Regions from separate parts of the Rouxiella sp. WC2420 genome, predicted to be linked through region 1. Evidence: predicted binding sites of a transcription regulator. Region 1 holds the regulator's gene; each other region holds the start of a gene.

Region 1 (4,243 bases):
CGGTCAGACCAATCATCCCAAGACCGTAGTTTTTACGCAGTACGGTGTAAGAAACCAGTGTGATAATCAGCATGAAAAATAGTGTGATGTTTTGCGGAATTTCTAGCTGCAAAAGCCCCGCAGCGGCAATCAGGCCAATCAGTGTGCCCAATGCTCGGTGCTGGATACGCACACGGGTAGCGTTATAACCATTCTGGCTAACCAGCAGCGTAGTCAGCAAAATCCAGTATGGCTTGGGCAAATTGAAAAATAGCCCCAGACTGCTGCCCAGCGCCAGAATCAGTCCTAAACGTGCAGCATTGCGCAGCGCCGCCGATTTGAAAGATAAATAACTTTTTAGCGCGGGCCAGAACGGCAGGCGATTTTGCGTTTGCATCAGATCGCGACGATACAGCGGGCGCTGGGTGCGCAGCAGGCGAGCGATGCGGCTGAAATGGTAATAGCAGAATTGGCCAACCGGATTATCTCGATAGCGGGAGGAGATTTTTTCCAGCGCCGCCAGCTCGTTGGCCATGGTAAAACGGTCAGAACGGCGATGATAGAGAATGTCTCCGGCTATTACCCGCAGTCGCGTCGCGATAATCTTTGCGTTACGGCGGATAACCGCCTCGGCGTGGCTCTCCTCTACCAGCTTTTGCACCTCTGAAGGTAAATGCAGGCTGACGGTAATATGCTCCTGCAAATCCAGCGCCACCTGAAAACTTCGCAGCAGTCGCTTGTGGTGCTGACGATCGCCGGTCGGCAGCATGTGAATTTGCTGGTACATGGTAGCGATCAGGTCGATAACTTTTTGTTGCCGGTTAAGCAACGGCGGCAGCGCGGTTTCAGGGTCGGTGTGCTGGGTCAGCAGGCTATATTTCGCTTCAAAATAGTCGGCCAGTTCATGGTAAAGCTGGCTGAGAGTTTCGCGCATCGGCTGCTCGTCAGAGAGTCGAAACCAGAACCAGTTAAACAGCCCGTACCACGCCGTGCCGACCACGAACAGCAGTGGAGCCTGCCAGATCGGCACCGCGCCCGCCATACTCAAGGTGAAAATCGCCGCTACCAGTGCGCCGGGCAGCAGGCGAGCATGTAGTGGGCCAATCGCGCCGGTCACGCCAACCAGTAGCGTCAGGCCAAGCATGATCAGCGGCAGCGGCCAATGCCAGTTAATCAGCATCAACTGGAGCAGAACACTGCTTACGGCAAACAGCGAGCCGCCTACAGCAAGGCGTTTGAAAAAACGTTTATGCGGGGTGTCGAGGCCGGAAATATTGCAGCAGGCAGGGACCAGCGCGAACAGCATTCCCATTCTTAACTGACCAAACAGCATGGCGATAGCAATGGGCAGGCAGAGAACCAGCGTTTGTCTCAGCGCGTAGTTAACTTCAGGGTGATAAAAGATTCGTCGCCAAAGCGTCATAATTGAGAGGATACAACAAAAACGGCGCGACAGTTATCTGCCGCGCCGTTTTTAGGACGATTAGCGAGTGCCGTAAACGACAATCGTTTTACCGTGTGCTGAAATCAGACTCTGATCTTCAAGCATTTTTAGAATTCGACCCACAGTCTCGCGTGAACAGCCGACTATCTGACCGATTTCCTGACGGGTAATCTTGATCTGCATACCATCCGGGTGAGTCATGGCATCCGGCTGTTTAGCCAGATTCAGCAGAGTTTGTGCAATGCGACCGGTCACGTCCAGGAAGGCGAGGTTACCCACTTTCTCGGAAGTTATCTGCAGTCGGCTTGCCATCTGTGCGGACAGGCGCATCAGAATATCTGGATTAACCTGGATCAGCTGGCGGAACTTCTTGTAGGAAATTTCTGCCACTTCACAGGCAGTTTTCGCCCTGACCCATGCACTACGTTCCTGACCTTCTTCGAAGAGTCCCAGCTCGCCGATGAAGTCACCTTGGTTAAGGTAGGAAAGTATCATTTCTTTGCCTTCTTCATCTTTGATCAGAACGGCAACCGAACCTTTCACGATGTAGTAAAGCGTTTCGGCTTTTTCACCTTGGTGAATCAGCGTACTTTTAGATGGATACTTATGTATATGACAATGAGACAGGAACCATTCGAGAGTAGGGTCTGTTTGTGGCTTGCCGAGAACCATTAGCTATTATCCTCTTATTATCGCTGCCCAAAATCACAGGGCTTTGAAATCCCTGTTCGGCGATTTTTTACTTCGCGCTCTTTTAGCATATGAACTGACCAGCAATGCTGCAAGCGGCAGGTGGAGTGATTTAAGCTGTAATTTGCCATTATCACCAAGGTTATCCTGTTAACACCTAAAAAACCTAGCCGCAACTTGTTGGAAAGTTTCTTTCGGCTTTGTTTGTAGCACAGGTTTGCAGACGTGTCTTGTGTTGTCTCGCTTCAGCATGACGCGGATCGAGTTACGTTGCCAGTTTCGGGGGTAAAGGGTAGTCTATTTTAAAAATTATGAGCGGAGAAATTCACATGCAGGCACGGGTAAAATGGGTTGAAGGTTTAACATTTCTGGGTGAGTCGGCCTCAGGCCATCAGATTTTAATGGATGGCAATGCGGGTGATAAATCGCCAAGTCCGATGGAGATGTTGCTGATGTCGGCAGGCGGATGCAGCGCCATTGACGTGGTGTCGATTCTGCAAAAAGGGCGCAACGAGATTGTTGGCTGTGAAGTCAAACTGACCTCTGAGCGCCGTGAAGAAGCGCCGCGACTGTTCACTCACATCAATCTGCATTTTATCGTCACTGGTAAAGATTTGACCGATAAAGTGGTTGAGCGCGCGGTAACACTGTCGGCAGAGAAATACTGTTCAGTGTCACTGATGCTGGGCAAGGCGGCGACCATTACCCACAGCTTTGAAGTGATTGACTCACAAGAGTAATCTGCGCAAGCACGACCTCCATCCCTACCACGCAAAACGCTGGCAGTGAACACGGAGTAAATCCAGAAAACGCCGCGCCGTTAAGGTTAGCGGCGTTTTTTGTGAGTATACCAAACAGTATTGCGCGTTCGGCAGACTGTCGATCGGCAGGCGGCACAGCTTGTCTTCGAGGAAAAACGGCGTTGCCATTGCATTGCCCACCACAGAAAGATAATCGGCATTTAGCATCATCATTAGCCCACTGATCAACGAATCAGTGCGGATCGGCGATTGTCCGGCATGGCAGCCATGCTCCTCCAATAGCGCTGCAAGTTGCTGGTAATAGCCCATATCGGTTTCCGGCAGCAGCCAGCTTGCCTCTTTCAACTGATTCAACGACGTGGCCAGTGCCAGCGGGTGCTGTTTACGGGCAATAATACAAAAAGGCGCGTTGAACAGCGGTTCAACCACCATATCTTCTATCGGCAGCCCCGGCCCCAGCGTGCCGATGGCGAAATCCAGACGCCCTTCACGCAGGGCAGGAAGCAGGGTTGAAAGCTGGGTTTCCTTGATGTGCAGCTTGGCCTGCGGGTATTTCGCAGCGAATTCACTGGCAAGAGCCGGGAAAATAGTCAGAGCCAGCAGTGAAGAAAATCCTACCGCCACCGAGCCCTGCGAATACTGATTAATCTGCTGGATTTCATCGGCGGCGCGCTCTAGCTCTTGCAAAATAAACTGCATTCGTTGGGAAAAGGCGCGCCCGGTTTCGGTCAGCGTCATCCCTTGAGAACCGCGCACGATCAGCTGAGTATCGAGAATTTGCTCCAGCTCGCGCAACGTGCGGCTAACCGCAGGCTGCGATTGATTCATGGCTCTTGCTGCACCACGAATGCTGCCACTTTGGATAACCTGCTGAAAAACCTTCAGCTGTTGCAGCTTCGGCAAATATTTCATCGCATACCCCTATCAGTAAAAAGCATCACCCAGTAAAAAATTACATCTTATGGCTGTGAAATAAAACTGCTAGGTTTTTAAGCAGACAGTAAATCACTGTTATAAAAACATAAAAATAAATCAAAGCAAGAGCGTTTCTCTTCTCAGGTCAGGGGTGGCTACTGGGATATAACATTTGAGGATATCAGTTATGAAAAATCGTTCGCTAATGATTTTCTTACTGTTTTTTGGTTATGTTCTGGTTTATCTCGACAAGACAGTCATCGGTTTTGCGCTGTTGCCTATCTCTCGCGAGTTTAATTTACCGCCCCAACAGCTGGGATATATCACCGGCATGTTCTTTTTAGCTTATTCACTGTTCCAGATCCCCTCTGGCTGGCTCAACGATCGTTTTGGTTACAAGAAAGTGCTCGCCTGTTCACTGACTTTGCTCGGCGGTTTTGCCCTGTGTTTTGGC
Region 2 (4,243 bases), 1.8 Mb from region 1:
CCTGAAGCAAAACCCAGGCCTCGGTACAGTCGGCGACAAAATTACCGACCAGAGCTACTTTGGCAGCGGTTTAGGCATCGCGGTGCGTCAGAACAATACCGAATTGTTGGGAAAAATGAACGATGCGCTGGCGAAAGTCAGACAAGACGGCACTTACAAAGCGCTGTATACCAAATGGTTTACGCAATAATCTGAATAGCGATGATTGAATTTCAACCTCTGCTAAGCGCCGCCGGTATGACCGTCGGCCTTGCCATTTGTGCATTGATCCTGGGCCTGTTTCTGGCAATGCTGTTTGCCGTGTGGGAGTCATCCCCGTGGAAACCGCTAAGCTGGCTGGGCACTGCCTGGGTGACAATTTTACGCGGCCTACCAGAAATTCTGGTGGTGCTGTTCATCTATTTCGGCTCCTCACAACTGCTGCTAACACTGTCCGACGGCTTTGACATCAATCTGTATCTGTTCCAGATCCCCGTTAAACTGCCAGTCGATAATTTTGAAGTCAGCCCGTTTGTCTGTGGTGTGATTGCACTGTCTCTGCTTTATTCTGCCTACGCCTCGCAAACGTTGCGCGGTGCGTTAAAAGCGGTTCCTCATGGTCAATGGGAATCCGGTCAGGCGCTGGGAATGACTAAAGTAGCCATTTTCTTCCGGCTGATTATGCCGCAGATGTGGCGTCACGCACTGCCTGGCCTCGGCAATCAATGGCTGGTGCTACTCAAAGACACCGCACTCGTTTCACTGATTAGCGTCAATGACCTGATGCTGCAAACCAAGAGTATTGCCACCCGCACTCAGGAGCCGTTTACCTGGTACATGACCGCGGCGGCTATCTATCTGGTAGTGACCTTGTTTAGTCAGTTCGTCATAAAACGCATCGAACTCCGTACCACCCGATTTGATCGGAGCGCTTCCTGATGTGGCAATATATGCCTGAAGTTTTGCAAGGCCTGCAAACTAGCCTGACGCTGACCGTAGCCGCGCTGATTGTCGCGCTGCTGCTTTCGCTGCTGTTTACTATTGTACTGACGCTAAAAGTGCCGGTGTTAAGCCCGATAGTACGCGCTTACATTACGTTGTTTACCGGCACGCCGCTGCTGGTGCAAATCTTCCTGATTTATTACGGTCCGGGGCAGTTCCCGTCAATCCGCACTATCCCGTGGTTGTGGGAAATGCTGTCACAACCCTGGCTGTGTGCGATGTTTGCATTGGCGTTTAATAGCGCAGCCTATACCACCCAGCTGTTTACCGGTGCAGTAAGAGCGATTCCGGGCGGTCAGTGGGAATCTTGCCAGGCTTTGGGGATGTCGCGAAAAGCGTCGCTGCGCATTTTGCTGCCTTTTGCTTTTAAACGCGCACTGTCTTCCTACTCCAATGAAGTGGTGCTGGTGTTCAAAAGTACCTCGCTGGCTTACACCATTACACTGATGGATATCATGGGCCACAGCCAGCTGATGTATGGCCGCACTTATGATGTGATGGTGTTCGGGGCTGCGGGGGTAGTTTATCTTTGTGTCAATGGTTTGCTCACGCTGATGATGCGCCTGATTGAACGTCGCGCGCTGGCGTTTGAAAGACGTAACTAATCGCTGTCATTTTAAGGCGCGGAAAAATATCTCTCGATTTCGCGCCTTGTCTCCTTCAACTTCGTTACTTCAGTACTCTCGATGAATAGCCTGATGTTTGTATCGGATTTGAACAATCTGATGAACTCGCAAAACAGGTTGAAAGATCCATAAACCTGCGAGATATCTCGCATCGCTGATACTTATTACATTTATTGCACAAATAAAGTGATGCTAGTCACACAAAATTCGTATAAAGCCTCGTAAAATAACTTTCCGTAATGCTATCAAGGATGTCTCAATGCACACTCGTTTTGTCGCTGCTTATGCCGGCCTGCCCGCCAATCTGCAATCAGCCCTTGAGCCGATACTCAGTGATGACGACTTCCCCGCGATGTTGCGCTCCGAGCAGGTGAGCCTGATTAAATCGCAAACTGGTCTTGATGACACCGCATTAGCTTTTGCGTTGCTGCCTCTGGCCGCTGCCTGCTCAGTGGCCCCTATTTCCAAATTTTACGTGGGTGCCGTGGCGCGCGGCGTCAGCGGTAACCTGTATTTTGGAGCCAATATGGAGTTTCGCGGCGCCTCGATGCAGCAAACCGTTCATGCCGAGCAGTCTGCCGTGACTCATGCCTGGATGCGCGGAGAAAAACGGCTGGAGTCGATCACCGTTAATTACACCCCTTGCGGCCACTGTCGCCAGTTTATGAATGAACTTAACAGCGGGACTGAACTGGAGATCCATCTGCCAGATCGCGCCGTTGCCAGCCTCGGCGAGTATTTACCCTATTCCTTCGGCCCGCGTGATTTAGCCATTGAGACACTGCTGATGGACGACGTGGACCACGGCTATCAGCTTGCCAACGCCGCTCCGCTGGTTCAGCAGGCGCTAACGGCCTGTAATCAGAGCCATGCTCCTTACAGCCAGTCGCATAGCGGTATCGCGCTGGAAAGCTTTAGCGGTCAGGTATTTACCGGCCGCTATGCTGAAAACGCCGCCTTTAACCCAAGTTTGCCACCCTTACAGGCTGCGTTGATCGTGCTTAATCTAAGCGGAGAGGACTGCACCCGAATTAAACAGGCCGTGCTAGTCGAAAGCCACGATCCGCTGGTCAGCCAACACGATGCCACCCGCGCCACGCTCGCGGCATTGGGCTGTTTGCAGTTACAGCACGTCGAAATCTAACCTTCCATTACCGCACTCGTATTTCCTTCATAATAAGGGGCCATAATTTCTTGGCTCCCATTTCCTCCATTGATTAACGGTTTATCAACGCAGCTCCCCATTATTGTGAAAAAATTGAGTTAGAGCTTTCACCTCTGCTAAAGTCCTTGTCACACATATTTTAAAAACAATGTGACCTTTGCTCAGACCTTTTGCTTCACCTGTCCCCTACCAAGACCAGAAGAGTAAAAATTAATGGAACTTGAATACGAAAGTAAGCGTCCGCTGTATATTCCTCACGCAGGCCCGATCCTGTTGGAATTCCCGTTATTGAACAAAGGCAGCGCGTTTAGCCAAGAGGAGCGTGCCAATTTCAACCTGCACGGCCTGCTGCCTGAAACGGTTGAAACCATTGAAGAACAGGCCGCTCGTGCCTATCGCCAGTTTCAGGATTTCAAAACCGATATCGATAAACACATTTATTTGCGCAATATTCAGGACACCAACGAAACCCTGTTTTATCGCCTGATTGATGAACATTTAAGCGAGATGATGCCCGTGATTTACACCCCGACCGTGGGTGAAGCCTGTGAGCATTTCTCCGAGATTTATCGTCGCGCCCGTGGCTTGTTTATCGCCTATCCAAATCGCGAACACATCGATGACATGCTGCAAAACGCCACCAAACAGCACGTAAAAGTGATTGTGGTTACCGACGGCGAACGCATTCTTGGCCTTGGCGATCAGGGCATCGGCGGCATGGGCATTCCTATCGGCAAGCTGTCACTTTATACCGCCTGTGGCGGGATTAGCCCGGCCTACACGCTGCCAGTAGTGCTGGATGCCGGGACCAACAACCCGCAACTGCTTAACGATCCGCTGTATATGGGATGGCGACACCCGCGAATTACCGGCGAAGAATACTCCGACTTTGTTGATCAATTTATTCAGGCAGTGAAAGTTCGCTTCCCCAATGTGCTTTTGCAATTTGAAGATTTTGCACAAAAGAACGCTATGCCGCTGCTCAAGCGCTATCGCGAAGAGCTATGCTGCTTTAACGATGATATTCAGGGCACTGCTGCGGTCACCGTGGGCAGCCTGTTGGCAGCCAGCCACGCGGCCGGAAGCCGACTGCGTGACCAGACTGTAACCTTCTTGGGCGCGGGTTCTGCTGGCTGTGGTATCGCCGAACAAATCGTTGCACAGATGAAATCCGAAGGACTCAGCGAAGAGGAAGCCCGCGCGCGCATCTTCATGGTTGATCGTTTTGGCTTGCTCACCGACAAGCTGACTAACCTGCTGGATTTCCAGAGCCTGCTGGTACAGAAAACGGAAAAACTCGAAGGCTGGGACGTCGACAGCGACAATATTTCCCTGCTCGAAGTTGTGCGTCATGCTAAACCGACCGTACTGATCGGCGTCTCTGGACAGCCAGGTTTGTTTACTGAAGAAATTATTCGTGAAATGTACAAGCACTGCGAACGTCCGATCGTCATGCCATTGACCAATCCGA
Region 3 (4,243 bases), 2.5 Mb from region 1:
CGCTTATCGATCATGCATTTCCGCCGCCTAGTCATAAAACATCCCTCGACATCGTTTGATCAAAACGCTTATTCGCTGCATCTAGTTTGAATCAAAATAAAGGGACAGCCTAGGCCGTCCCTTTAATATTTTCGTCTGCGAAAGCGATTGGTTGATCAATGATTGATTAACAGGGCTACTCGATTTCGAAAGTGATCGATAAACGCGCCGGAGCCGATTCAGTGCTGATCTGTGAATGTGAAACCGCGGCTGTTTCAACGCAAACCATGGTTTTGTAACCGTCGTCTGCCATGTCTTTCATTGATGCCGAGTTTTTGGCGCCTGGATTCCAGCTCACCACGTCGCTATTACCATGATGTTTAACGCGAAGCTTGCGTTTGAAAACCGGATCAACGATCAGGCTTTCGGCTTCAGGCTCGACAAAGATGCGATCGGTTTCGCCATCGAAAGTCAACGCGCCAGTCAGCACCGCTTTTTCCCCGCCCAACACTTTATCAATGTAAGGTTTACCCAGACCTTCAACAGACACATGGCTAATATCGCCGATTTCAAAATAGGCGTGCAGCGCGCTGGTGGTCTCAAAATCACCGTGCGACTCAAGCTCGATGTGGCATTGATCACCCAGAGTGAAGTGCGCGTGCAGAGTAAAGGCGTGTGGCCAGTGCTTGCGCGTTTCTTCGCTGTCTTTCAAAGTCAGGGTGAGTTTGACCGACTCGTCAGTTTCGCTTTGTGCGGTGAGCTGCCAAGGCAGATTGCGCGCAAAACCGTGCGATGGTTTACCCGCCGGACCAAACCACGGCCAACAGACCGGCACTCCGCCGCGAATTGCAGTTCCTGGTTCGAAAGCAGTTTCACTGCTCAGCCAGATGACCGGTTTTTGCCCCGTAGGTTGCCATGCCAGCAAATGCGCGCCCTGTAAAGCGATAGCGGCCCGTCCTTTCGGATGCGTGATAACCAGCACTGGCAGCTCTGCCATTTGACATTGGCTCACCGCAGGAGAAAGTTGTTTTAGTACCGGTAGGGAGAAGAGATGTTCAGTCATTATAAAGTCCTATGCAAAGTATATGAACTCAGACAGGGAGGAACTGACCGGATTTTTATCCAAAAAGAAAAGGGCGACACAATGTCGCCCTCTGTCAGTTCGCCATAGCGCTTGCCGTTAACTTCCAGGTTGCCCATGAAAGCGTAGTGGCAAAAACTTATTTGTTAGCGATATGAGTAATCAGATCCAGAACTTTATTTGAGTAGCCAGTTTCGTTGTCGTACCAGGAAACCAGTTTCACAAAGTTGTCGTTCAGAGCGATACCAGCTTTAGCATCGAATACTGAAGTCAGTTTTTCGCCGTTGAAATCGGTAGAAACAACTTCATCTTCGGTGTAGCCCAGAATACCTTTCAGTTCGTTTTCTGAAGCGCGTTTCAGCTCGGCACAAATTTCTTTGTAAGTTGCTGGTTTTTCCAGACGTGCAGTCAGGTCAACCACTGAAACGTTAGGAGTTGGTACGCGGAAAGCCATACCAGTCAGTTTGCCGTTCAGAGCCGGGATAACTTTACCTACTGCTTTGGCAGCACCGGTAGAAGAAGGAATGATGTTCTGAGATGCGCCGCGGCCGCCGCGCCAGTCTTTGTGAGACGGGCCATCAACAGTTTTCTGAGTAGCGGTAGTTGCGTGAACAGTGGTCATCAGAGCTTCAACGATACCAAACTTGTCGTTGATAACTTTAGCCAGCGGTGCCAGGCAGTTAGTAGTACAAGAAGCGTTGGAAACGATTTCCTGACCATCGTAAGAGTTGTGGTTAACGCCCATGACAAACATAGGGGTGTCATCTTTAGATGGACCAGTCAGAACCACTTTCTTGGCGCCAGCAGTAATGTGGGCACGTGCGGTTTCGTCGGTCAGGAAGATACCGGTCGCTTCAGCGACAACGTCAACGTTCACTTCATTCCATTTCAGGTCAGCTGGATTACGCTCTGAAGTACAACGGATGGTTTTGCCATTCACAACCAAGTGACCGTCTTTAACTTCAACGGTGCCGTCGAAACGACCGTGAGTTGAGTCATACTTCAACATGTACGCCATGTATTCCGCATCTAACAGGTCGTTGATTGCAACGATTTCGATGTCAGAACGTTCCTGCGCAGCACGGAAAACGATACGGCCGATACGGCCAAAACCGTTGATACCTACTTTGATAGTCATATATTCCACCAGCTATTTTTCAGTGAATAAAAGGTTGGTTGTAAAATTACAAAAACCTTGGTGAGCGTCAAGCGGAATCGTGTCAATTGTTGCCGTAGGTCAATCATTGCAACCACGATTGCTCGCTTATTGTACGTTCCGTTTCTAAATCAGCTGTTACGCATATTGGGGCCAAATGGCGAGGTTTAAACTCTCCTCAATCAAATATGTGATCACAGTCACACATGTTCTGAGCCCCGCACCAATGGCATAGAGTTTAAGCCAAAACCGGCTGACTCGTTGTTACTTTTTTGTTATTATTAGCTGTTATTTTAGTTGATTTTATTATCTCGAAGAGAACGGCAACTATGGCCAATGAATTCAAAGATACACCCGAAAATCCACAACTTACTGATATTCAAAAGTATGTGACGCAAGAACGCGGCACCGAACGTCCTTACACCGGCAAACTGCTGCACAACAAGCGCGATGGGATTTACCATTGCCTGGTTTGCAACACGCCACTGTTTTTCTCGGACACCAAATACGATTCCGGCTGCGGCTGGCCGAGCTTCTACCAGCCGGTGACTCACGATGCTATCAATTATCTCACTGATAATACGCACGGCATGGAGCGCGTTGAAATCCGCTGTGCCAACTGTGACGCGCATCTTGGCCACGTTTTCCCTGACGGCCCAGAGCCTACCGGTGACCGTTACTGTGTGAATTCGGCATCAATGAGTTTTATCGATGGCGAAAACGGCGATAAAATCGCAGGCTGATTAGTCTAAAAGATCACTTTTCGGATAAATAATCGGTGAGTTATTCGAAAGCTATTTTTTTAAATAAATTTTAACAAAATCGATTCAGCTCATTATTCATCCATCTTGAATAATTTGATTAAATTTTCTGTTAGGCAGGAGAGTTTGCAATGGAAATCCGTGAACTGGTTGACGTCATGACGCCGGAAATTTATCAGCGTTTGGCATTGGCGGTTGAGCTGGGTAAATGGCCTGACGGTGTTCGTCTCACCGAACAACAGAAAGAGCACAGCCTGCAAGTGGTGATGCTTTATCAGGCGCGTCACAATGTCGATGCCCAGCACATGACGGTAGGCACCGACGGGCAAATCGTGACCAAGAGCAAGCAAGAGCTTAAGCAGCAGTTTAAAGATGATCTGATCCGCATCAAGCCAGAGTAAAAGTATTATCAACGACCTGATGAATCTCAGGTCGTTGGATTATCAGCGTTTTATCTTCAGATGAGCAGGGCTAAAGTTTCTGACTCCTCAATCTATAATCCTTTTATTGTTAAACCTTCATCACCTTCAACATATGGTCTGCCAACCGCAAACTCAGCGCAGCGCCGGTTAACGTCGGGTTCATACAAGAGGTTGAAGGCATGACTGAGGTCCCGGCAATAAACAGATTGGGATGATCGTGGGTCTGGCAATCACTGTTCACGACGGAGTTTGTCGCATCATCGCCCATAATGGTGGTGCCCATAATGTGCTGCCTGTCCTGATAACTGGTATCAATTTTAAGGACCTCGGCGTTCAGCAAGGTGGCAATTTTGTCGAAATCCTTGAGTGCCGCTTCTTTACCCGCCTGCCAATAATCCGTGACGCTGTAATAGATTTCAGGCACTGGCAATCCAATGCCGTCAGTTTTGGTCTTGCTCGGCACAATACGATTTTCTGGCAAAGGCAGCGTTTCTAAATCAACGGCAAAATTGAGCGAACGAGCCGACTGGCGACGCAGTTCTTCATCCAGTTTCGATCCCAAAATTCCCTTGGCGATCAGCGCCGAAGCAAAATCCGAGGTGGGTACGGTATTTCGCACCTTGGTTTTATAACTCGGAAAATCTTTGCGAAACTCACCGTCGCGATTGTTTAGATACACCAGCAGCTCGGTCGGCCCCTGACCCGGCCAGACATCCTCCTTCATCATGACGTTCATGCTAATCCCGGTATGCCCCATCAGATTGCGCCCCACTTGATCGGAACTGTTGGCGATGCCGTTGGGATATTTTTCCGAAGTCGACATCAGCAGCAGTTTTGGTGATTC

The links. Region 1 encodes CRP, which controls carbon source genes, mostly activating them, when cyclic AMP is high. Its sites were predicted from a motif close to ATGTGANNNNNNTCACAT; they were not measured.
Region 2: the regulator CRP is predicted to act here: its motif matches at 1,792-1,809, upstream of cdd (cytidine deaminase).
Region 3: the regulator CRP is predicted to act here: its motif matches at 2,405-2,422, upstream of msrB (peptide-methionine (R)-S-oxide reductase MsrB).

The regions. Positions count from the first base shown of each region.
Region 1 covers NZ_CP165628.1:340,623-344,865, forward strand. The annotation lists gene AB3G37_RS01580 (YccS/YhfK family putative transporter) at 1-1,402, opposite strand, end outside; gene crp (cAMP-activated global transcriptional regulator CRP) at 1,463-2,095, opposite strand; gene AB3G37_RS01590 (OsmC family protein) at 2,443-2,853, shown strand; gene AB3G37_RS01595 (LysR substrate-binding domain-containing protein) at 2,878-3,786, opposite strand; gene AB3G37_RS01600 (MFS transporter) at 3,977-4,243, shown strand, end outside.
Region 2 covers NZ_CP165628.1:3,800,337-3,804,579, forward strand. The annotation lists gene artJ (arginine ABC transporter substrate-binding protein) at 1-190, shown strand, start outside; gene artQ (arginine ABC transporter permease ArtQ) at 202-918, shown strand; gene artM (arginine ABC transporter permease ArtM) at 918-1,586, shown strand; gene cdd (cytidine deaminase) at 1,867-2,751, shown strand; gene AB3G37_RS17650 (NAD-dependent malic enzyme) at 2,986-4,243, shown strand, end outside.
Region 3 covers NZ_CP165628.1:2,865,372-2,869,614, reverse strand. The annotation lists gene AB3G37_RS13040 (aldo/keto reductase) at 1-59, shown strand, start outside; gene AB3G37_RS13035 (D-hexose-6-phosphate mutarotase) at 176-1,042, opposite strand; gene gapA (glyceraldehyde-3-phosphate dehydrogenase) at 1,200-2,198, opposite strand; gene msrB (peptide-methionine (R)-S-oxide reductase MsrB) at 2,546-2,959, shown strand; gene AB3G37_RS13020 (YeaC family protein) at 3,109-3,378, shown strand; gene AB3G37_RS13015 (GMC family oxidoreductase) at 3,488-4,243, opposite strand, start outside.